DNA from 3 places in the Streptomyces liliifuscus genome. Region 1 is predicted to be linked to each of the others. Evidence: riboswitches for the same ligand, from Rfam matches in the RefSeq annotation. Region 1 holds a riboswitch; each other region holds the start of a gene.
The links. A riboswitch is a leader RNA that binds a small molecule or an ion and turns the genes downstream of it on or off. The one in region 1 is predicted to bind cyclic di-AMP.
Positions count from the first base shown of each region.

Region 2: linked by a shared signal. The riboswitch ahead of JEQ17_RS22065 (M23 family metallopeptidase) and the one ahead of JEQ17_RS27345 (transglycosylase SLT domain-containing protein) in region 1 are both predicted to bind cyclic di-AMP.
Region 3: linked by a shared signal. The riboswitch ahead of JEQ17_RS13275 (M23 family metallopeptidase) and the one ahead of JEQ17_RS27345 (transglycosylase SLT domain-containing protein) in region 1 are both predicted to bind cyclic di-AMP.

Region 1 covers NZ_CP066831.1:6,354,676-6,362,386, reverse strand. Annotated here, with positions in the region: gene JEQ17_RS27355 (CocE/NonD family hydrolase) at 1-125, shown strand, start outside; gene JEQ17_RS50730 (DUF5959 family protein) at 199-1,119, shown strand; cyclic di-AMP (ydaO/yuaA leader) riboswitch at 1,477-1,641, shown strand; gene JEQ17_RS27345 (transglycosylase SLT domain-containing protein) at 1,645-2,388, shown strand; gene JEQ17_RS27340 (HAD family hydrolase) at 2,522-3,337, opposite strand; gene JEQ17_RS27335 (FAD-dependent oxidoreductase) at 3,649-4,911, opposite strand; gene JEQ17_RS27330 (carboxylate--amine ligase) at 4,987-6,243, opposite strand; gene fahA (fumarylacetoacetase) at 6,489-7,711, shown strand, end outside.
Region 2 covers NZ_CP066831.1:5,209,022-5,216,732, reverse strand. Annotated here, with positions in the region: gene JEQ17_RS22095 (RipA family octameric membrane protein) at 1-285, opposite strand, end outside; gene JEQ17_RS22090 (GTP cyclohydrolase II) at 347-985, opposite strand; gene JEQ17_RS22085 (MarR family winged helix-turn-helix transcriptional regulator) at 1,111-1,647, opposite strand; gene JEQ17_RS22080 (dihydrofolate reductase family protein) at 1,790-2,929, shown strand; tRNA gene JEQ17_RS22075 (tRNA-Met) at 3,050-3,123, shown strand; gene JEQ17_RS22070 (PP2C family protein-serine/threonine phosphatase) at 3,294-4,397, shown strand; cyclic di-AMP (ydaO/yuaA leader) riboswitch at 4,652-4,807, shown strand; gene JEQ17_RS22065 (M23 family metallopeptidase) at 4,819-5,868, shown strand; gene JEQ17_RS22060 (aldo/keto reductase) at 5,985-6,929, shown strand; gene JEQ17_RS22055 (PrsW family intramembrane metalloprotease) at 6,992-7,711, opposite strand, start outside.
Region 3 covers NZ_CP066831.1:3,145,402-3,153,112, reverse strand. Annotated here, with positions in the region: gene JEQ17_RS13290 (DNA gyrase/topoisomerase IV subunit A) at 1-24, opposite strand, end outside; gene JEQ17_RS13285 (M16 family metallopeptidase) at 398-1,759, shown strand; gene JEQ17_RS13280 (M16 family metallopeptidase) at 1,756-3,144, shown strand; cyclic di-AMP (ydaO/yuaA leader) riboswitch at 3,380-3,540, shown strand; gene JEQ17_RS13275 (M23 family metallopeptidase) at 3,553-4,326, shown strand; gene JEQ17_RS13270 (GntR family transcriptional regulator) at 4,644-5,339, shown strand; gene JEQ17_RS13265 (HPr family phosphocarrier protein) at 5,681-5,962, opposite strand; gene JEQ17_RS13260 (bifunctional acetate--CoA ligase family protein/GNAT family N-acetyltransferase) at 6,230-7,711, shown strand, end outside.

The sequences.
Region 1 (7,711 bases):
CACACTCCGAAACCACCTGCGACGAGGCGGACTTCATCACCTCGAACGAGGTGATCTGCAAGGACGGTGACGAGGTGGTGTTCCACCGCACCTGGGAGAAAAGGATTCCGCGGACCGCGGGGTGAACTCGTACGCTCCCCGCATGACGGCGAACGCGTACATGGGCCACACGACCTCAATCGCGTGTGCAGGGACCCCATGACCGCATACGCTTATGTGGGGCCCGATGACATAAGGGAGGCCGTCCGGCCTGGCGGGGGCGGCGCCCGGATCCGGACCCCGGCCGACCTCGACGCCTTCCTGTCCGTCCGCCCCGCCGACGAGCTCGCCGAGCCGTTCACCTTCGTCGTCGACGCCTCCATGACCCTGCGCCTGGCTCCACGCCGCTCCGAACACGTGGCCTGCGCGGACGGGAAACCGGTGCGCGCCGCCGGGGAGTTGGGCTTCGCTCGGGCCGCCTCCGGCTGGGAGATCACGTACGCGAGCAACCAGTCCACCGGCTACTGCCCCGACCCCGAGTCGTGGCGGTCGCTCGCGGCGGCCCTCACCCGCGTGGGCATCGACCGCACAGACGCCGGAACCGGTGGCTACACCCACCCGATCACCTACCGCCGCTGTCCGTCCTGCGCCGGGTGGAACTCCGTACAGGACGCCCACTTCGTCTGTGCCCTCTGCGACGCCGACCTCCCGGCCGACCACCGCACCGGCCCGACGGACCTCGCGCTCCTCGCCGACGAGGAGGGCAATTCCGTCAGGATCACGGTCCTCGGCCGGCACCCGCGGATGGTGGCGGGCCTCGCTGCCGAGATCGTCGTTGAGACGCCTTTCGTCAGCGGCCGCCTCGAACTCTCTCTGTGGCGCCGCCGACTTGAGACCTGGGGGAACGCCCTGGACGCCGCATTGCATCGCGGCGAGGACATCTCCTGGATGACGGTGGAGCGAGGCCCGTCGATTTCCATTCGGCTCACGGGAGAACGGGATTGCCCAGAGGTGATCGTGGAGGACGACACGATTTCCATGGCCACCGTGTGCGTCCCCGTCGATCTTCCCGGGAACTGGATCGACAGCCATCGGCAGAAACTGCGTGAGGTGCTGACCCTCTGGAACCCGGAGGACTGAACTCTCCGGAATCCCGAAGAGCGGCGAGAACATATCTGGACAAGTAGTCCCTTATGTCGACTGGGCGGACATCCAGACTCCGCCCGACTTGCCCACATTAAGCACATGAAGCACTTAATTCCCCACCTGTGCCAGTGAATTGAGTCACGTCCGTCCCGGACGGTCACTTTGCCCGGCCGGTCGATTCACCTTTGCTCAAAGCAAGTTGAACTTCGCCTTCCGAATGGATCAAGAATTCCCATCCGTCCCGAACAGGCAAATGACATCGCGATGTGAATTCTGGGCTTGTTCACGGCATGTGCTCTCGCATACGTTCACGTCACTCCGGATGGACCGCCTAATCCTGCCGCCGCCCGGAGATCCCAACCACCCATTCACTCGCGTACGGCAGGAGCGGGGGACCCAGGTAGGCCGCCGGTCCGGATTCCGGAACGGCTCGGGGTGAAGCCGCGTGCAGCATGCGGCCGGGCAGCTCCCGCCCGAACCCGACAGCTCACCTCGCAGGCGTCGGAGAGGAAACGCGCCATGGCCGCACGAGGCAAGCACCGCCGCCCCAGAATGAACACCCTCACGCGTGGCATCGTCGCCGCGGGAACCGGCGGAGCCGCGCTCGCGCTCCCCCTCGTGGGGGCCACCGGCGCCCACGCCGCACAGCCGACGCAGACCGCCCAGGCCGCACCGTCCGCGGTCCCGCAGGTCTCGCTCGTCACGTACAAGGTGGTCGCGGGCGACACCCTGACCAAGATCGCCAAGAAGCACTCCACGAGCGGCGGCTGGCAGAACCTGTACAAGGCCAACCGCGCGGTCATCGGCAACGACCCGGCGGTCATCCGCCCGGGCCTCAAGCTGACGGTCGGCACGAAGAACGCCCAGACCTCGGCGAAGAAGGCCACGGCGACCAAGGCGACCACCGCGTCCGCCGTCACCCCCGCCGCCGCGAAGACGTACACGAACGACCTCGACGGCTGGATCAAGGAGTCGCTGGACATCATGGCCCAGCAGGGCATCCCGGGGTCGTACGACGGCATCTACCGCAATGTCATGCGCGAGTCGTCGGGCAACCCGCAGGCCATGAACAACTGGGACTCCAACGCCGCGGCCGGTACGCCGTCGAAGGGGCTCCTCCAGACCATCGACCCGACCTTCAACGCGTACCACGTGGCCGGCACCTCGATGGACCCCTTCGACCCGGTCGCCAACATCACGGCGGCGTGCAACTACGCCGCCGCGAGGTACGGCTCGATCGACAACGTCTTCGGGGCCTACTGAGCGGGCCGACGGCGAACAGGCCGCCGGTACCGGGCGGGCCGGTACCGCGAACCTGTACCGGGCGGGCCCGCGACGAGGGGAACCCACCTCTCCGCGGGCCCGCCCGGTGCCGCGCCTTCTCGGCGACGCGGAGCTAGGGCCGCGGGCCGAAGAGCCGTTCCAGTACCACCGCGATCCCGTCGTCCTCGTTCGACAGGGTCACCTCGTCGGCCACCGCCCGGAGTTCGGGGTGCGCGTTGGCCATCGCGACGCCGTGGGCCGCCCAGTCGAACATCGGGATGTCGTTGGGCATGTCACCGAAGGCGATCGTTGTGGCGGGGGTGAGGCCGAGATGTTCGGCCGCCAGGGCGAGCCCCGTCGCCTTGGTCACGCCACATGGCTGGAGTTCGACTGTGCCGGGTCCTGACATCGTGACCGTGGCGAGGGAACCGACCGCTCCGCGGGCCGCGGACGCCAACTCGTCGTCGGACAGCAGGGGATGGCGCAGCAGCACCTTGCTGATGGGTTCCGTCCACAGGTCGTCGCGACGCAGGACGCGGACCGCTGGGAGTGTCGGGTGCGGCATCTCGTACCCCGGCTCGATGAGCGTGAGTCCGTCGACCCCGTCCTGGTCGACCGCGGCGTACACGTCCCCGACCTCCGCCTCGATCTTGCCGAGCGCCGTCTCGGCCAGCTCGCGGTCGAGGGTGACCGACCAGACCATGCGCTCGGCGCCGGCGTCGTACAGCTGCGCCCCCTGACCGCACACCGCCAGTCCCTGGCTGCCCAGTTCGTCCAGCAGGGGGCGTACGCGTGGTGCCGGGCGCCCCGTCACCACGAGGTGCCTGGCACCTCTCCCGATTGCCATCGCCAGCGCGGCGCGTGACCGGTCCGACAGGGTGTCGTCGCCTCGCAACAACGTCCCGTCCAGGTCAGTGGCGATGAGTGAATATGCAATCGGTGCGGCCATGATCAGAGAATACGGATCGAACGCCCCAACGACTCGACGGGAACCGGACGTCGTCCGGTATCTCGTCAGGCACAGGGGTGCCCGTCGGCACCATCCGTCGGCCGCCCGGAGGCAAATCGCAGGCGCCGAGGAGCAGTTGACCATGGCCGCCCTGCTCCCGAGCCCCCGGTCAACCGGCCCCTCGCCCGCTCTCGGCCCCGCCTCCCCGTGCCCGGCCTCGCCCCGTGGACACGGCTCGCGCACGGCCTTCGCGGCCGCTCGGCGGCTTCAACGACGCGTCGATGCGTACGCGCACGAAGCGGAGGTTCCGTTCAGCCGCGCGCCCCCACCAGATGCCGGACCAGCCTCGGTGAGGCGAACTCCGTGCCGCACACGAACCGCATCACGGGCCCGTACGAAGCCGCCGCCGGCAGCCCCGTGAAGTACAGCCCGGGTACGGAGGACCTGAACCCGGCGCCCAGCTTCGGTGTCCCCCGGCTCACCGCCAGCTCCGTACGCAGTTCGTGCCCGAGGAAGTCCATCGCCGCGAGATCGACGCGGTATCCGGTCGCGGCGACGACGTGGTCCGCGGAGAGTTCCTCGACGCGTCCGTCGAGGGTCCGGACGGCGAGGGCCGGATGGCCACCCTCCGATCCGGAGCGGACGATCCGCGACACCTCGCTCACCCGCACCGTCCCCTCGAACCGCTCCCGCAGCCACCAGGCGCCGAGCGGGCCGAGCACCCGGCGGACGAGGAAGTGCCGGGCCTGCGGCGGCAGATGGCGGTACGGGTGGGGGTAGTAGCTGAGTGCCCACAGCGACCAGGCCCGTCCGAAGGGCGACCCGGGGCGCAGCCTCGGCTGCGTCCAGGGGGGCGCGCCGAAGGCGACCGATCCCTTGCCGCGCGCCACCACGCGCACCTGCGCGCCCGCCTCAGCCGCGAGCGCCGCCGTCTCCAGGGCGGACTGGCCCGCCCCCACGACGATCAGCTCCTTGCCGGAGAACCGGGACAGGTCGTGGAGCTGCGAACTGTGCGAGACGGGCCCCGTGGGGGTCGGTCCGTCGGGCGCGGCCGCGGCCAGCTCGGGCGGCAGATATGCCAGCCCGGACAGCCCTGTCGCGACGACGACCGCCCGAGCGGTGAACAACTCCCCGGAGTCCAGCTTGAGTTCGAAGCCCGCCGGGCCGCGCCGACCGCCCCCTGGGCCACCCCGTTGACCGATCCGCCCGGTGTCCCCCTGATGGCCGCGCCGGTCGACCGAGACGACCCGCACCCGCTCCAGGTCCGGCACGAGCTTCTGCCGGAACCACTCCCCGTACGCGACGAACGTCTCGACCGGGACGATGTCCTCGTCCGTGACGAGTCGGCGGATGCCGGCCGCGTCGCAGTAGTCGACGAGGTTGTGCCCGCGCTGCGGGGCGTCGATGTTCGAGGCGGCCGGGGTCGACTTCAGAAGCATCCCCTCAGGCATGTGAGCGCGCCAGCTCACCATGGGCTCACCGAACACCCGTACCGGAATGCCGCGCGCTCGCAGATGCGCGGCGGTGGACAGGCCGAAGGGCCCGGCACCGATCACTGCCACCGGCTCCATCACGAAGTCCCCTCCCCAGGACGCTGCTTCGCCGTACGTACTGCTCGCGTACTGCTCGTTCTTGGTCGGACAGGCCCCTCAACCCGCGGTCGCGCGGGCACTCCGGCGGTTGGTCCGCCACAGCTGGTACATGTGCTTCACTCCGGGCCGTACGAAGCGCGCGAGCATGGTGAAGAACGGCCGCAGATCGTCCGCCGCCAGCCACGCCAGCTCCGTGCCGCTCGCGTGGGCGGGGGCGTGCGGTGTCGTGTAGCCGCTGCGGCGGTACGCGAGCAGGGCGGGCAGGTCGATGTTCTCCACGATGTACCGCCGGCCCGCGAGCTGTTCCCCCTCCGGAACGGTGCGGCCGGTCAGGTCCAGATGCATGGCACGGACGACGTCGATGCCCGACTCGCTCTCGAAGAGCCGGAACTGCGCGCCCATCCGCGGGTTGAAGTCGAGCAGTTTGTAGCGGCCGTCGCGCCGGTCGAAGCGCAGGTCGAGGTCGACGACGCCGCTGAAGCCGATCTGTTTGATGAAACGCGCCGCGATGTCCGCGAGTTCCGGATTGTCGACCACGTACGCGTTCGCCGTCATCCCCGCGTGCGGCGGCCAGGAGCGGACCTTGACGCCGGTGAACATGGCGAGCGGCGTCGAGTCGGCGTCGAAGTAGGCGTGCACGATCCAGTCCTCGGCGTCCTCCCTGGGCAGATACTCCTGGAGGATCACCCCGGGGTGCTCGCCCCAGCCGCGCGCGAGCGCGAGCAGCCCGTCGCGGGTCGCGATCCGGGTCGTCCCGCTCACGGCCGGGCGCGAGCGGCGCACGAAGGCCTCGCAGTTCTTGGCCACGAGCGGGAAGGCCGCCTTCGCCGCGAAGTCCTCGATCTCCTCGTACGACTCCGGGCAGGCGGACTCCGGGCTGGGTATGCCGTGCTCCAGGCAGAGTTCGTGCAGACCCTGCTTGCTGGCGAGGCGGCGCGGAAGGCCGGCGTCCACTCCGGGAAACAGGAAGCGGTCCGCGAGTTCCGCCTGGTGCTCGGCGATCAGCACCGCGGCCTCCTCGTCGGTCGGGATCAGCACGGTGGGCCGGCCGATCCGGCGCCCGACGCGCAGCAGCCCCTCGACGAGCCGCTCCGGCCGCTCCGTGCCCGTGGTCGGCCAGACGAACGCCTGCCGCAGATGCCGCGAGGCGGCGGCGGGCGTGTACCGGTCCTCCGTGATCGCGTACATCGGTACGCCCAGGCGCCCGAGGCTGCGGATCGCGCCCACTCCGCCGTGGTGCAGCGGGTAGTCGCCGAACTTCACGATCAGGCCCGGCACTTCCCGGTCCAGGTCGAAAGGCACGCCGGAAGGCATGCCTGCGGAGCTTCTGGCCACGGGTCCCCCCACGTGTCCCCCCTACGGACGCGGACCCAACTCGCCCGTGTCCCCCGAATGGACGCTAAGCCGGAATCAACCACTCCGACCCGGGCCCCAATCGGACATTGCGAACTCTTGCGCACCCTTTAGAACGGACATTGCGAACCCTTTAGACACTGCCCAAGAAGGGCAACTCCCCCGTAACGTGTGCCCCACCCACACGGAAAGCGAGGCAGCACCCCATGCCCCCCTTCGATGTCCCCGAGGGCGATCCCTTCGGCCCGCACAATCTTCCGTACGGCGTGTTCTCCCTTGGCGGGCCCGGCACCGGATCCGACAGCGGGTCCGACGGCAAGTCCAACAGCGACTCCGGCCGGCGGAGCGTGGGCGTTCGGCTGGGCGACCACGTGCTGGACGCGGGGGCCGCCGCCGTGGAACTCGGCTCCCCGTACGCCGCGCTGCTCGCCCGTCCCTCGCTGAACCCACTGCTCGCGGCCGGCCGCACGGCGTGGTCGGACGTGCGGCGCGCGATCACGGCGTGGGTGACCGTGCCGGCGCACCGCGAGACGATCGCGCCCCTGCTGCACCCGCTCTCCGAGGTGACACTCCACCTCCCCTTCGAGGTCGCCGACTACGTCGACTTCTACGCCTCCGAGAACCACGCCCGTAACGTCGGCCAGATCTTCCGCCCCGACGCCGAGGACTCCCTCACCCCCAACTGGAAGCACCTGCCGATCGGTTACCACGGCAGGTCGGGCACCGTCGTGGTCTCCGGGACCGAGGTCGTACGCCCCTCGGGCCAGCGCAAGGCCCCGGCCGACCCGGCGCCTGTCTTCGGGCCGTCCGTCCGGCTGGACATCGAGGCGGAGGTCGGCTTCGTGGTCGGCACGCCCTCCGCGATGGGCACGGCCGTGCCGCTGAGCGGCTTCCGCGACCACGTCTTCGGGCTCTGCCTCCTCAACGACTGGTCCGCTCGCGACCTCCAGGCCTGGGAGTACGTCCCCCTCGGCCCGTTCCTCGGCAAGTCCTTCGCCACCTCGGTGTCGGCCTGGATCACCCCGCTCGACGCCCTGGACGACGCCCGGGTCGCGCCCCCGACCCGTACGCATCCGCTGCTGCCGTATCTGGACGACGCCTCCGACGCCTCGGAGGACCCCGGCGGCTACGACCTGCGTATCTCCGTCGCGATCAACGGCCACGTCGTCTCCGAGCCGCCCTTCTCGACCATGTACTGGACGGCCGCCCAGCAGCTGGCCCACATGACGGTGAACGGCGCGTCGCTGCGCACGGGTGATCTGTACGGGTCGGGCACCGTGAGCGGGGCCTCGGACAACGAGCGGGGCTCCCTTCTGGAGCTGACCTGGAACGGGCGCGACACCCTCGAACTGCCGGACGGCAAGCGGACGTTCCTGGAGGACGGGGACACGGTGACGCTGACCGCGTGGGCTCCTGGGCCGCATGGCAC
Region 2 (7,711 bases), 1.1 Mb from region 1:
GGGGAGGCGTTGTAGTGCTCTTGCCTGGACGTGGCGGTAGTAGAGGCGGTGGCGGTGGCCGACGTAGAGCCAGGTGAGGGCCAGTACGAGGCCGAAGGCGGCCAGGACCCGGGCGGCCGCGAGGTGTTGCTCCGAGGCCAGGAGCGTCGTGTGGGCCACGGCGAAGAGTGACTGGCCCACCAGGAAGAGGTTGCCGCGCTGGAACAGCATCGTGTTCTCGTGCAGCGTGTGCTGCCAGAGTCTGTCGTCCTCCGCCATGCGCTGAGCTTCGCTGTCGTCCCCCATGACCGCACTCTGCCCTGTGGTCGCGCGGAGCCACCCCTTCCGTCAGAGATCCGCGATCGCCTCAGCCCGCCGTCAACTCCGCCAGCGGCAGCGTGTGCTGGGTCTGGAGGACCTTCGCGCGGAGGTAGCGGACGTTGTGGGCCGTCGTGAAGACGCCCGTCGGGACGCGGTGCCCGACCGTGATGCCGAGGTCCCGGAGCTGGTTCGCCTTGTCGGGGTTGTTGGAGAGAAGGTCCAGTTCCGTGATGCCGAGCGCCGTCAGCATCTGGGCCGCCGCCGTGTAGTCGCGGGCGTCCTCGGGAAGGCCCAGGGCCGTGTTCGCGGCGTACGTGTCGAGACCCTCGTCCTGGAGGGCGTACGCGTCGAGCTTGTTGTACAGGCCTATGCCCCGGCCCTCCTGGCGGAGGTAGAGCAGCACGCCGCCCCGGGTCGCGATCTGCTCGACCGCCTCGCGGAGCTGGGGGCCGCAGTCGCAGCGCGACGAGCCGAAGACGTCACCTGTCAGGCACTCGGAGTGGAGGCGGACCAGGGGGGTGGCTGAAGGGGCGGCCGAAGGAGTGCCGAGGATCATCGCCACGTGTTCCTGGCCGTCGGCCAGCCCGTGGAAGGTGACCAGTTCGGCGTCGACGCTGTAGCCGTCGTTGAAACGCAGCGGCACCCGGACGCGCGAGCGCTGGGTGGCGGCGGGGTAGTCGGGCATGCGGTTCTCCCGGTCCGATCGCTTACCTGCTTCAGATTTGAAACAGATCCTCGGATCGAGACACTACCCCATGCTTTAAAGTTGAAGCAACGAATATAGGTGATTGTGGTGGTTGCGGTGATTCCTCATGCTTCGCCGCTCTGCGGCCCTCCCGCGCACGGAGTCGACCGGCGTCGCCACGGGACGTCCTCTGGTGTCGCCTGTGGGTCGTCCCCCTCCAGGCCCCGCGCGATCACCGTGCAGATCTCCTCCAGCTGCCCCACCTGCTCCGGCGTGAGCTTGTCGAAGAGCGTCGCGCGGACCGTCTCGACGTGGCCGGGGGCCGTGCGCTCCAGGAGCGCCATCCCCTCGTCCGTGAGGATCGCGATGCTGCCCCGCTTGTCCATGCTGCAGTCCTCGCGGCGCACCGCCCCGTCCTTCTCCAGGCGGGTCACCGCGTACGTCAGCCGGCTGCGGGTGATCTTCGTGCTCTCCGCGAGGTCCGTCATGCGCAGACTGCGGCCCGGCGCCTCGGAGAGGTTGGCGAGGATGGAGTAGTAAAGGTGCGGCATACCGGCCTCCTGCTGGAGCTGCCGGTCGATCGCGTCCTCCAGGAGATGGGAGGCGGCGATGTAGGCGCGCCAGGCGCGCTGCTCCTCGGAGGTGAGCCAGCGGGTCGTCATGCCGCCAGTGTAGGTTTGTTTCAAACTTGAACCAAGCCCCGACCGTCCTCCGGGCGACACCGGGCCGCCGTCCGGGCAAGCCCCGGCTCCGCCTCCGACAGAGCCCTACAGGGCCCGAAAGAGTCCGAAAGAGAGCGCGTTCATGCCTCATCCCTACGTCCTGTTGTCCGCCGCCGTCTCCCTCGACGGCTGCCTGGACGACACCGGCCCCGGACGGCTGCTGCTCTCCGGACCGGCCGACTTCGACCGGGTCGACGAGGTACGGGCCGAGTCCGACGCGATCCTCGTCGGCGCGGGCACCCTGCGCGCCGACAACCCCCGCCTCCTCGTCAACTCCGCCGAGCGCCGTGCGGCCCGGGTCGCCGCCGGACGGCCGGAGTACCCGCTGAAGGTCACCGTCAGCGGCACCGGCGACCTCGACCCCGACGCCAACTTCTGGTCCACGGGCGGCGAGAAGATCGTCTATACGAGCGACGAGGGGGCCGAGAGGGCCGGCGAAGCTCTGCGCGGGCTCGGCGTCGACGTCGTCTCCGTCGGCCCGGACGTCGACTGGCGGGCTGTGCTCACCCACCTCCACGACGTGCGCGGCGTGCGGCGGCTCATGGTCGAGGGCGGTGGCCGCGTCCACACCCAGCTCCTCGGCGAGGGCCTCGCCGACGAACTGCAGCTCGCCCTCGCGCCCCTGATCGTCGGGGAGCCGGACGCGCCCCGGCTGTTCGGGCCCGGCGACTACCCGGGCGGCCCCCGCAACCGGCTGAGCCTGGTCGAGACGCGGCCCGTGGGGGACATCGTCCTCATGCGGTACGTCCCCACCGCGCCCGGCGCCGGGACCGTACCCTCCGCCGCCGACCACCGGTGGCTGGCGCTCGCCTGCGAACTGGCCGCCGAGTGTCCGCCCTCGCGGACCGCGTTCAGCGTCGGCGCGGTCGTCGTCGCGGCCGACGGTACGGAGCTGGCCCGCGGATACTCCCGCGAGTCCGACCCCGTGTCCCATGCCGAGGAGGCCGCCCTCGCCAAGATCGGGCCGGGAGACCCGCGGCTCGCGACCGCCACCGTCTACAGCAGCCTGGAACCGTGCGCCCGCCGCGCGTCCCGGCCCGCGCCCTGCGCCCGGCTGATCCTGGACGCGGGCGTACGCAGGGTCGTGACCGCCTGGCGGGAGCCGGACACCTTCGTGGCCGGCGCGGACGGGAGCGGGCTGCTGGCCGCGGCCGGCGCCGACGTCCTGGTGCTCCCGGAGTACGAGGCCGCCGCGAAGGCGCCCAACCGCCATCTCGGCTGACGGGCCGGGCGGACCGGTGCCGCCGACCGGCAGGTTTCATGCCAAACCCCCCGGTTAAGCGCGGGCGACATCAACGCGTGTGCTTTGGGTCCCGCGGATGGCGTACAGTGGTCTTAACGGCGCGGGGTGGAGCAGCTCGGTAGCTCGCTGGGCTCATAACCCAGAGGTCGCAGGTTCAAATCCTGTCCCCGCTACTGAAGGCCTGAGGCCGGAATCCGATCAAGGATTCCGGCCTCAGGTGTTTTCCGCGGGCCTTCTCCGCAGATCCTCTGCCCAGGTCTTCCCCTCGGGTGTTTCCGGGTGTCTTCACCCGCCCGGGTCTCGTCCGCTCGCCCGCCGCCCCCGCTCCCGGAAGCCTGGACAGGTGGAGGAGCAGGAGCCGGTGCGCGTCGAGCCCGTGGAGAGGACGGCCTCCTACCCACGCACCCTCGTCCGCGCGCTGTCGGCGCTGCTGATCGTCGCGGGTGTCTGCTACGACCTCCTCACCCCGCAGGACTTCACCGCCGCTCCGTTCCTCACGGCCGCCCCGCTCGTCGCCGCACCCTTCCTCTCGCTCGGCGTCACCGTGTGGACGGGGATCGTGGCGACCGCGGCCATGGCCCTCGTGCACCTCAGGTTCGCCTTCGACGCGGGCGCGGTCACCGAGGTCCTCACCGTGGCCACGACCGCGGCGCTCGCCGTCGGCATCAACCGGCTCGTGGTCCGCGGCAACGCGCGCCTCGCCACCGCCCGCGAGGTCGCGGAGGCCGCCCAGTGGGCCGTACTGCCCGAACCGGCGGCGCGGATCGGCGGCCTGGAGATCGCGGCACGGTACGAGGCCGCGCAGGAGGGCGCGTTCATCGGGGGCGACCTGTACGCCGTGCAGGACACCCCGCACGGCGTACGGCTCCTCGTGGGCGACGTACGGGGCAAGGGCATGGGGGCGGTCGCCGTAGTCGCCGTACTCATCGGGGCCTTCCGGGAGGCCGCCGAGCAGGAGGCGAGCCTGGAGGCGGTCGCCCAGCGGCTGGAGCGGGCGCTCGCGCGCGAAGGCGTCCGGCGCGACATCATCGAGGTCTTCGAGGACTTCACCACCGCCGTGCTCGCCGAGATCCCGCACGGCACCCCGGTCGTACGCCTCGTGAACCGCGGCCACCCCGGGCCCCTTCTGCTGTACGGCGACGGAGAGGTACGTACGCTCGCCGCGGCGGAGCCCGCGCTGCCGCTCGGGACGGGGGAGTTGGGGGCCTGGCCCGACCGCGCGCAGGAGGAGGAGTTCCCGGGCGGGGCCATGCTGCTCTTCCACACGGACGGACTGTCCGAGGCGCGGGACCGGCGGGGCGTCTTCTTCGATCCGGCGCGGCACCTGTCGGGGCGAGTCTTTCCCGGGCCCGACGAGCTGCTCGCCGCGGTGCTGGACGACGTCCTGCGGCACACCGGGGGCGGGGCCGCCGACGACATGGCACTGCTCGCGGTGCGGCGGCCGTGAGATGCGTCGCTCTTTCCGCGGCCCATATCACCGTTGGTAGTCGAACGGAATCCCTCCGCTCAACAACTGACGCACCATCAACAGGGCTCCCGTTCCTGAATGACGATCAACTCGCCCGATTTACCCCGCTCATGACCTGTAAGTCCAGGCCAAGAGCCTTAACGATCATCAGGAACAGCTTGGAATCCGGTGCCCGGGTCTATTAACGTTCGATAACGCAGCGCGGTCGTCCCAGCCGTCACAAGAGTCGGCTCCGTGCGCACGCGCCGAATCCCGCAAGGGAACCGGGGAACCACCACTTGGGGTGAATCGCTCGTCTTCGCGGTGTAGCGCACCGCGGTTGACGCGCGTAGGAGACCTTCCTGCTCCGAACCCGTCAGCTAACCCGGTAGGCGAGAAGGAAGGAAAGGAGTGCGCCTACGTGGCGTCCAACCGGCCTGCCCCCACACCCTCGTTCGTGCCGAATGAGTTGACGGGTGAGTCCTCGGGTGACAAGAAGCCCGACACCTTCGCCTACGGCGCCCGTAAGGACGAGGAGACGTGGGAGGTCTGGAATCCCAGCGCGGACACCGTCCTTCCCGTCCGCGGCCGGCACCGCGTCTCCAAGCAGCGCGGCGGAGGACTCGCCCGTAGCTCGACCGTTCTGGGCGTCGGTGTCATAGCCGCCGTCGGTGCGGGTGGCATGGCCACCGCGCAGACCGGCAAGCCTCCGGTGTCGATCTCGATCCCCGACCTGCCGAACGTCGGCTCGCCCTTCTCGGACGACGACGCCCCGGAGGGCTCCAGCACCCCGATCACCGCCGTCGGCCTCACCACCGCCGACGCCGAGCAGGGCAACTCGGACGCGGGCGAGGCCCTGCGCGCCCGCATCATGCTCCAGGCCGAGCAGCAGCAGGACCAGGTGGACCGCGAGGCCCAGGAGGCCGCCGAGGCCGCCGCCGCGAAGAAGGCCGCCACGCTGGCGGCCAAGGAGCGGGACGCCGCCGAGGCCAAGGTCGCCGCCGCCAAGAAGAAGGCGGACCAGGAGGCCAAGGAGAAGGCCGAGGCCGCACGCCTCGCCGAGCTCGCCAAGCAGTTCACGCTGCCCACCTCCTCGTACACGATCACCTCCACCTTCGGGCAGTCCGGCGCTCTGTGGTCGTCCGGCCAGCACACGGGTCTGGACTTCGCCGCTCCCACGGGTACCCCGATCAAGGCCGTTCACAGCGGCACGATCACCGAGGCCGGCTGGAACGGCTCGTACGGCTACCGCACGGTCCTCACGCTCGACGACGGCACGGAGGTCTGGTACGCGCACCAGTCGTCGATCGGTGTCAGCGTCGGCCAGAAGGTGGCCACCGGCGACATCATCGGCCGCGTGGGCGCGACCGGCAACGTCACCGGGGCGCACCTCCACCTGGAGGTCCACACCAGCGGTGGCGACGGCATCGACCCGATGGCGTGGCTGCGCGGCAAGGGGCTCACCCCGTAGGACGGCCCACCTCGTAGGACGGGCTCACCCCGCATGGGGCGGGCCCGACCGGTGAGGCGGCCCGAGAGGTTCCCGGGTGCGGAATACGGCCGTCCGGTACGGCCGTTGACCCATTTATGACCTCACTCCGCAAGCTGGGTTCGTCCGACCTCGACGTCTTTCCGCTCTCCCTCGGCGGCAACGTCTTCGGCTGGACCGCCGACGAGGCGCAGTCCTTCGCCGTGCTCGACGCGTACACCGCCGCGGGCGGGAACTTCGTCGACACCGCCGACACCTACTCGGCCTGGGTGCCGGGCAACGAGGGAGGTGAGTCGGAGACCGTCCTGGGCGACTGGCTCGCCGCGCGCGGTAACCGCGCCGACGTCGTCGTCGCCACCAAGGTCGGTGCGCACCCCCGGTACAAGGGCCTGTCCGGGGTGAACATCAAGGCCGCGGCCGACGCGTCACTGCGGCGGCTGAAGACGGACTACATCGACCTGTACTACACCCACTTCGACGACCCGTCCGTGCCGGTCGAGGAGATCATCACGGCCCTGGACGAGCTCGTCCGCGCCGGCAAGGTGCGCGCGATCGCCGCGTCCAACCTCTCCCCCGAGCGGCTTCAGGAGTCCCTCGACCTCTCCGACCGCGAGGGCCTCGCGCGGTACGTGGCGCTGCAGCCCCGGTACAACCTCGTCTCCCGTGACTCGTACGAGGGCCCGCTCCGGGACGTCGCCTCCCGGGCCGGTCTGGCCGTCGTCCCCTACTCCTCGCTCGCCTCGGGCTTCCTCACCGGCAAGTACCGGGCGGGTGCCGTGGTCGACAGCGCGCGGGCCGGGTCGGCGGGCGCGCATCTGGAGTCGGAGCGGGGGCAGCGGGTGCTGGCCGCGCTCGACGAAGTCGCGCGGGAGCGCGGGGCCGAGGTCGCCACCGTGGCTCTTGCCTGGCTGGCCTCCCGGCCGACCGTCGTCGCACCCATCGCCAGCGCTCGTACGGTTGAGCAGCTTCCGGCGTTGCTGGGGGTGGCCGAACTCGTCCTCACGGATGCGGAGTTGGGGAGGCTGACCTCGGCTTCCGGCTGAGGTCGGAGGGGGAGGGCGGCTGTTGCGTTTTGGGGTCGCGTTGAGTTTTGGGGCTGGGCCCACTAAGAGCGGTACGGGTTGTACGTGTATGTGTACGGCGTCGGTGCCGGGTGGCCGTAGCCCTGCCACTGCGGTGCCACCGGTGCCGGAGCCGTCGCCCGGGCCGCGTACAGGAGAGCCGGGCGGGCCGGTTCGCGGCGCGTCCACAGCTCGTTGAGCAGCTCCCGTTCCCGTGCGACGAAGTCGGCGCCCGCGCGGCCCTTGCGGCCCCGGTGGCGCAGGAACGCCAGCGACGTCGCGTACGCCTCGTACTCCGCGACCGCCCTGCCCGCCTCGCGACCGCCGTGGTGCGTGGCGTAGTCGCGGGCCAGCCGCCGTGCCTTCATCGAGCCGAGGACGAACGGCTCGGGGGCCGTGAGCCAGCCCGCCATCGCGTACGCGGGCAGTTCGGAGCGGATCGTGCCCAGCTCGCGCTGGCGGGTCCAGATGACCAGCCAGGTCAGCAGGCCGAAGGCCGGGACCATGAAGGCCGCATAGACCGCGAAGAAGCCGTACTCGCCGAACGTCGACGAGCCGTTCCACATCGCGTGCATGCCCATCGCGAGCAGCAGCCCGACGATCGGGAGCAGTACGCGGCGGACCTGGTGGCGGTCCGCGGAGAGCGCCGCGATGCCGAAGCCGATGCCCGTGAGCACGGTGAACAGCGGGTGCGCGAACGGCGACATGATCACGCGTACGAAGAAGGTGGCCGCCGTGACGGAGGCGATGCCGCTGCCGCCGCT
Region 3 (7,711 bases), 3.2 Mb from region 1:
GGTCTTCGTGCTGCGGCGGGCCATCGCTGCTGCGACTCCTTCACAGTCTCTGCCGGGGCATGAACGGGTTCTGACGGGCTCCATTGTGGACCGGCCCACTGACAACGCGGACCACGACCCGTCCGTACGGGCCTCCAGAGCCGGGTGTCCGGCCGCCCCAACAGGCGTCGCGGGCCGCCTTCTCGGCCTTTTCCACAGGCCTCGGAAGCGGCGGAGCCGCGTGCCCGCACAGGGCTTCGGAGGCCGTGCGGCCGCACGAGCGTACGGGCTCCCGGCGCCGCCCGCGTGCTCGCTCTCGGCGTACGCGCCGCGGGAACTTCGCCAGCTGTCCGCGCGCTTGCATACAGTGGCATGACTAGCAGGAATTCAGCAGTTTTCCGCGATCGAAGGGACGTACATGCCCATGGGTCACACGGCCACAGCTGAGGCCGGTTCCGGCGGCCTGACAGCGACCGAGCACCGCCTGGCCAACGGCCTGCGTGTGGTGCTCTCCGAGGACCACCTGACCCCGGTCGCGGCGGTGTGCCTCTGGTACGACGTCGGTTCGCGCCACGAGGTCAAGGGCCGCACCGGACTTGCCCACCTCTTCGAGCACCTGATGTTCCAGGGCTCGGGTCAGGTGAAGGGCAACGGTCACTTCGAACTGGTGCAGGGGGCGGGCGGTTCGCTCAACGGCACGACCAGTTTCGAGCGCACCAACTACTTCGAGACCATGCCCACGCACCAGCTGGAGCTCGCCCTCTGGCTGGAGGCCGACCGCATGGGCTCGCTGCTCGCCGCGCTCGACGACGAGTCCATGGAGAACCAGCGGGACGTCGTCAAGAACGAGCGCCGGCAGCGTTACGACAACGTCCCCTATGGCACCGCTTTCGAGAAGCTGACCGCCCTCGCCTACCCGGAGGGCCACCCTTACCACCACACCCCCATCGGGTCGATGGCGGACCTGGACGCGGCCACGCTGGAGGACGCGCGCGCGTTCTTCCGCACCTACTACGCGCCCAACAACGCCGTTCTCTCGATCGTCGGAGACATCGACCCGGAGCAGACGCTCGCCTGGGTCGAGAAGTACTTCGGCTCGATCGCGGGCCACGACGGAAAGCCCGCCCCGCGCGACGGCGCGCTGCCCGAGACCATCGGCGAGCAGCTGCGCGAGGTCGTCGAGGAGGAGGTCCCGGCCCGCGCGCTGATGGCCGCCTACCGGCTTCCGGAGGACGGCACGCGCGCGTGCGACGCGGCGGACCTGGCCCTGACCGTGCTCGGCGGCGGCGAGTCGTCCCGGCTCTACAACCGGCTCGTACGCCGCGACCGCACCGCCGTCGCGGCCGGGTTCGGCCTGCTGCGCCTCGCGGGAGCACCCTCCCTGGGGTGGCTCGACGTGAAGACGTCCGGCGACGTCGAGGTGCCGGTGATCGAGACCGCCGTCGACGAGGAGCTCGCCCGGTTCGCCGAGGAGGGCCCCACCGCCGAGGAAATGGAGCGCGCCCAGGCCCAGTTGGAGCGCGAGTGGCTGGACCGCCTCGGCACGGTCGCGGGCCGCGCCGACGAACTGTGCCGGTACGCGGTGCTGTTCGGCGACCCGCAGCTCGCCCTGACGGCCGTCCAGCGCGTTCTCGACGTCACGGCCGAGGAGGTCCAGGAGGTCGCCAAGGCCCGCCTGCGCCCCGACAACCGCGCGGTGCTGGTCTACGAGCCGACCGTCGCCGAAGAGGCCCAAGAGACCGACGCCGCTGACGACACCGACGAGGAGGCGGCCAAGTGACCGAGCTCGCCACGATGGAATTCCACCCGCAGCCCCAGGCCGGCGAGGCCAGGCCCTGGGCCTTCCCGGCCCCCGAGCGCGGCGCGCTCGACAACGGCCTGACCCTGCTGCGCTGCCACCGCCCCGGCCAGCAGGTCGTCGCCGTCGAGATCCTCCTGGCGGCCCCGCTGGAGGCCGAGCCGAAGGGCCTGGACGGCATCGCCACGATCATGGCGCGTGCCTTCACCGAGGGAACCGACAAGCACTCCGCCGAGGAGTTCGCCGCCGAGCTGGAGCGCTGCGGCGCCACCCTCGACGCGCACGCCGACCACCCGGGCGTACGGATCAGCCTCGAAGTCCCCGTCTCCCGGCTCCCCAAGGCGCTCGGTCTGCTCGCCGACGCCCTCAGGGCACCCGCCTTCGAGGACAGCGAGATCGAGCGGCTGGTGCGCAACCGGCTCGACGAGATCCCGCACGAGACCGCCAACCCGGCCCGCCGCGCGGCCAAGGAGCTCTCCCGGCAGCTCTTCCCGGCGACCTCGCGCATGTCGCGCCCGCGCCAGGGCACCGAGGAGACGGTCACCTCGATCGACTCGGCGGGCGTCCGCGCCTTCTACGAGAAGCACGTACGCCCCGCCACCGCGACCGCCGTGGTGGTCGGCGACCTCACGGGCGTCGACCTCGACGCGCTGCTCGGGGACACGCTCGGCGCCTGGACGGGATCGCAGGCCGAGGCCCGCCCCATTCCGCCGGTGACCGCCGACGACACCGGCCGCGTGATCATCGTCGACCGTCCCGGAGCCGTCCAGACGCAGCTGCTCATCGGCCGCGTCGGCGCCGACCGGCACGACCGCGTGTGGCCCGCCCAGGTGCTCGGCACGTACTGCCTCGGCGGCACCCTCACCTCGCGCCTGGACCGCGTCCTGCGCGAGGAAAAGGGATACACCTACGGTGTGCGGGCGTTCGGCCAGGTGCTGCGCTCCGCGCCGGACGGGACGGGCGCCGCGATGCTCGCCATCAGCGGATCCGTGGACACCCCGAACACCGGCCCGGCGCTCGACGACCTCTGGAAGGTGCTGCGCACGCTCGCGGCCGAGGGACTCACCGACGCCGAGCGCGACATCGCCGTGCAGAACCTCGTGGGCGTGGCACCCCTGAAGTACGAGACGGCGGCCGCCGTCGCGGGCACTCTCGCCGACCAGGTCGAGCAGTACCTGCCGGACGACTTCCAGGCGACGCTGTACCAGCAGCTCGCCGCGACCGGCACCGTGGAGGCCACCGCGGCCGCCGTGAGCGCCTTCCCGGTGGACCGTCTGGTGACCGTCCTCGTCGGTGACGCCGCGCAGATCGAGGAGCCGGTCCGGGCCCTCGGAATCGGCGAAGTCAGCGTCGTGACGGCGGAGTAGAGCGGAGCAGTACAACGCTTCTCCATGGAGAACCCAGGTGACTGAGGAGTCGCCTGGGTTCTCCTTTTGCCCGGACTTCAGCACTCGATCGGCGAGTTGTCCGTATTGGTAGAGAGGTTGCCCGTCTGCCCTGTGGCATGCGCTACAAAACCCTTGATCCGTTTGTTGATTGAAAGACGCCCCGCTTAGCGTCGGTCCGGCTGTTCGTCAGGCAGTGCGCCGCGCCCGCGGCACCGGACAGTCATCGCCGAGTCCCCGTACGGCGCGAGCCAGGGGAGCCGGGGACCCATATGTAGTCCCTGGGGTGAATCGGACGCCCTTCCCGAAGGGGGTCCGTAGGAGACCTTCCTGCTCCGAACCCGTCAGCTAACCCGGTAGGCGAGAAGGAAGGAAAGGACCAGCCACTTCATGGCGTTCACCCGCGCCACCGGGAAGCACCGTCGTCCCAGCCGCATGAAGCGCACGACCAACCGGACCGTCGGCGTCGCCGCACTCGCCACCACCGGTGTCGTCGGCACCCTGGCTGCTCCCGCACTCGCCGCCGAGAGCCCCGCAGAGCAGACCCTGACCCAGGCGATCACCATCGGCGACTCGGTCGCCGACCAGATCGACGCACAGGCCGCCGCCCAGCAGCAGGCCGCCGACGAGACCGCCGCCCGCGAGAAGGCCGAGGCCGCCGCCAAGGAGCGTGCCAAGGAAGCCGCGGAGAAGGCCAAGAAGGAGCGCGAGGTCAAGGCCCGCGCCGCCCGCGCGGCCGAGCGCGAGCGGCTGCTGAAGTCGTACACCGCGCCCATCTCCGGTTCGTACGTCTCCACCGGCTACAAGGCCGGCGGCGCCGTCTGGTCCTCCGGCAGCCACACCGGCATCGACTTCCACGCCGCCAGCGGCACCGCCGTGCACGCGGTGGGCGCCGGCACCGTCGTGGAGGCCGGCTGGGGCGGTGCGTACGGCAACCAGGTCGTCATCAAGATGAACGACGGCACCTACACCCAGTACGGGCACATGTCGTTCCTCGGTGTCTCGGTCGGTCAGACGGTCACGCCCGGCCAGCAGATAGGCCTCTCCGGGGCGACCGGCAACGTCACCGGGGCGCACCTGCACTTCGAGGCGCGGACGAGCGCGGAGTACGGCTCGGACATCGACCCGCTCGGGTACCTGCGCCAGCACGGCGTGAACGTCTGACGGAGGGCGACAGCTCCCCACGCGACGGCCCTCCACACGGCAGCCCTCCGCGCGACGGCCCTCCAGGCGCGGCACTGTCCCGAAGGCCCCGGCTCACCGAGCCGGGGCCTTCGCGCGGTCCTGATCACTTCCTGATGGCATCTCGACCACTTCTCGACCGACTTCGTACCGGACGACTGCCTGTTCAGAAGCGAGGTGTGTCCAAAAAATATCCACGGATTCCGGTCCGCCATCGGAATTTCCCGCTCTCTGCAATAGAGTCACCGAACAAGCGTCAATCGACCGCGTTTCGCGGGGGTTAAGGCGGAGGTCGGGTCATGCGTATTCCCGCGCACTCGGTATGCACGGCGATCCGTGACGACATCGTCGCGGGTGTCTACGAGCGCGGCGGCCGGCTCACCGAAGAACTGCTCGCGCGCCGGTACGGCGTCTCGCGGGTCCCCGTGCGGGAGGCTCTGCGCACCCTGGAGGCGGAGGGATTCGTCGTCACGCGCAGGCACGCGGGCGCGTGCGTCGCGGAACCCACCGAGCAGGAGGCCGCCGACCTCCTGGAGATGCGCATGCTGCTGGAGCCGCTGGGGGCCGCGCGGGCCGCCCAGCGCCGCACCGAGGCGCACCTCAAGGTGCTGCGCGGCCTGGTCAGGCTGGGCCAGGAGCGCGCCAGGAGGGGCAACAGCGAGGATCTGCGCTCACTGGGCGGCTGGTTCCACGAGACGCTCGCACAGGCCTCCGGAAGCCCCGCACTGACCTCCACGCTCGCCCAGTTGCGGCACAAGATCGCCTGGATGTACTCGGTCGAGGCGCCCGCCCATCCCGCCGAGTCCTGGGCCGAGCACGGCGCCATCGTGGACGCCGTCGCGCGCGGCGACAACGACCGGGCCAGGGCGATCACGGCGCTGCACACCGAGCGGGCGATGGCCGCGCACCGGCTGCGCTTTCCCGGCGGCGGTGACCGCGCGGAGCGTGTGAGGACTTCGCAACATCCCGTAAACACGGCGGGCCTGCGGCATTAACAGTGGCGCCGTATACAAAGAGAGTTATTCGTAGGGGTCTATTTCTGCTGCCCCTTTTCTCCACGTGCCGAGAATTCCCGCGCACGTGATTTCCGCATGCGCGGAACCGCGTGAGTGGAACTCGGCGCGAGGGCAGGCGAAGAAATTCCGGACGATGCCGACGGCGCGGCGGAAAGCCGCGCGCCGACGCGACGTACGGACAAAACGCCGACGCGGTCGTGGGAAAAGTGTCGCGCACGGCACGTACGCTCGAACCGTGCCGCTCGCCGCGCAGACGGAAACGGCGGAGCCGCGTCCCCCGGCATGGGTGGACGCGGCTCCGCCGTATGTGGTCCGCGAGATCAGACGGTCTCGGGAAGCTCCTCAAGGCCCTCGGCGACCAGCTTCGCCAGGCGGTCGAGCGCGGCGTCCGCGCCCTCGGCGTCGGAGGCCAGGACGATCTCCTCGCCACCCTGGGCGCCCAGGCCGAGAACCGCGAGCATCGAGGCGGCGTTGACGGGGTTGCCGTCGGCCTTGGCGATCGTCACGGGGACGCCGGAAGCCGTGGCGGCCCGGACGAAGATGGAGGCGGGACGGGCGTGAAGGCCCTCGGCCCAGCCGACGTTGACGCGGCGCTCAGCCATGTGATGCTGCCCTTCAGGTGTCTCACGGTTGTCTAGACCATTGTTCCATATCGTGAAGCGTGCCCCGAGCGGATGCGGATTCCGGGCCCGAGGCGGCTTCGGTCCCCCAAGACTGCCTCGCGCCCCTGTCGGACGCGAGCCCGCCGTCGCCGGGACGTGAACCCCTCGGAGGCGAACCCGGGGACCCGGACCCGCGACCGGGCCCGGGACATGAACCCCCGGGACGACGACCGGCCGTTGTCGGACCCGAGCCGTACTCTGGGCCCCATGCAGACCTCGCCGGACCGGCACGAGTACCCCGCTCACTGGGAGGCCGACGTCGTGCTGCGCGACGGCGGCACCGCGCGCATCCGGCCGATCACGGCCGACGACGCCGACCGCCTGGTCAGCTTCTACGAGCAGGTGTCCGACGAGTCGAAGTACTACCGCTTCTTCGCGCCGTATCCGCGCCTGTCCGCCAAGGACGTCCACCGCTTCACGCACCACGACTTTGTGGACCGGGTGGGACTCGCGGCCACGGTCGGCGGCGAGTTCATCGCCACCGTACGCTACGACCGCATCAACGCCGACGGCCTCCCCGCATCGTCCCCCGCGGACGAGGCCGAGGTCGCCTTCCTCGTGCAGGACGCCCACCAGGGCCGCGGTGTGGCATCGGCCCTCCTGGAGCACATCGCGGCCGTCGCCCGTGAGCGCGACATCCGCCGCTTCGCCGCCGAGGTGCTGCCCGCCAACAACAAGATGATCAAGGTGTTCACGGACGCCGGGTACCAGCAGAAGCGCCACTTCGAGGACGGCGTCGTACGCCTGGAGTTCGACCTGGAGCCCACCGACCGCTCGCTCGCAGTGCAGCGCGCGCGGGAGCAGCGGGCGGAGGGGCGCTCGGTGGCCCGCCTCCTCGCGCCGGGCTCGGTCGCCGTCATCGGCGCGGGCCGCACACCCGGGGGAGTGGGCCGCAGCGTCCTGGAGAACCTCCGCGAAGCGGGATTCACCGGGCGCCTGTACGCGGTGAACGGAGCACTTCAGGAGAAGGAGCTCGGCGGAGTGCCGGCCTACCGCTCCGTCCGTGACATCCCCGAGCCCGTCGACCTCGCCGTCGTCGCCGTCCGGTCCGAGCGCGTCCCCGAGGTCGTCGCCGAGTGCGGTGAACACGGGGTGCAGGGGCTCGTCGTGGTCTCCGCGGGGTACGCCGAGAGCGGCCCCGAAGGCAGGGAGCGCCAGCGCGAGCTCGTGCGCCAGGCGCGTACGTACGGGATGCGGATCATCGGACCGAACGCCTTCGGAGTCATCAACACCTCCCCGGAGGTGCGGCTCAACGCCTCGCTCGCACCGGAGATGCCGCGCGCCGGACGGATCGGCCTGTTCGCGCAGTCCGGCGCCATCGGCATCGCGCTGCTGTCCCGGCTGCACCGGCGCGGCGGCGGGGTCACGGGCGTGACCGGCGTGTCGACGTTCGTCTCCTCGGGCAATCGCGCGGACGTGTCGGGCAACGACGTCCTTCAGTACTGGTACGAGGACCCCGACACCGATGTAGCCCTCATGTACCTCGAATCCATCGGCAACCCGAGGAAGTTCACCCGCCTCGCGCGGCGCACCGCGGCGGCGAAGCCGCTGGTCGTCGTCCAGGGCGCACGGCACGGCGGTGCCGCGCCCCAGGGACATGCCGTCCGGGCCACCCGGCTGCCGCACGCGACGGTGTCGGCGCTGCTGCGGCAGGCCGGCGTCATCCGGGTGGACACGATCACCGAGCTG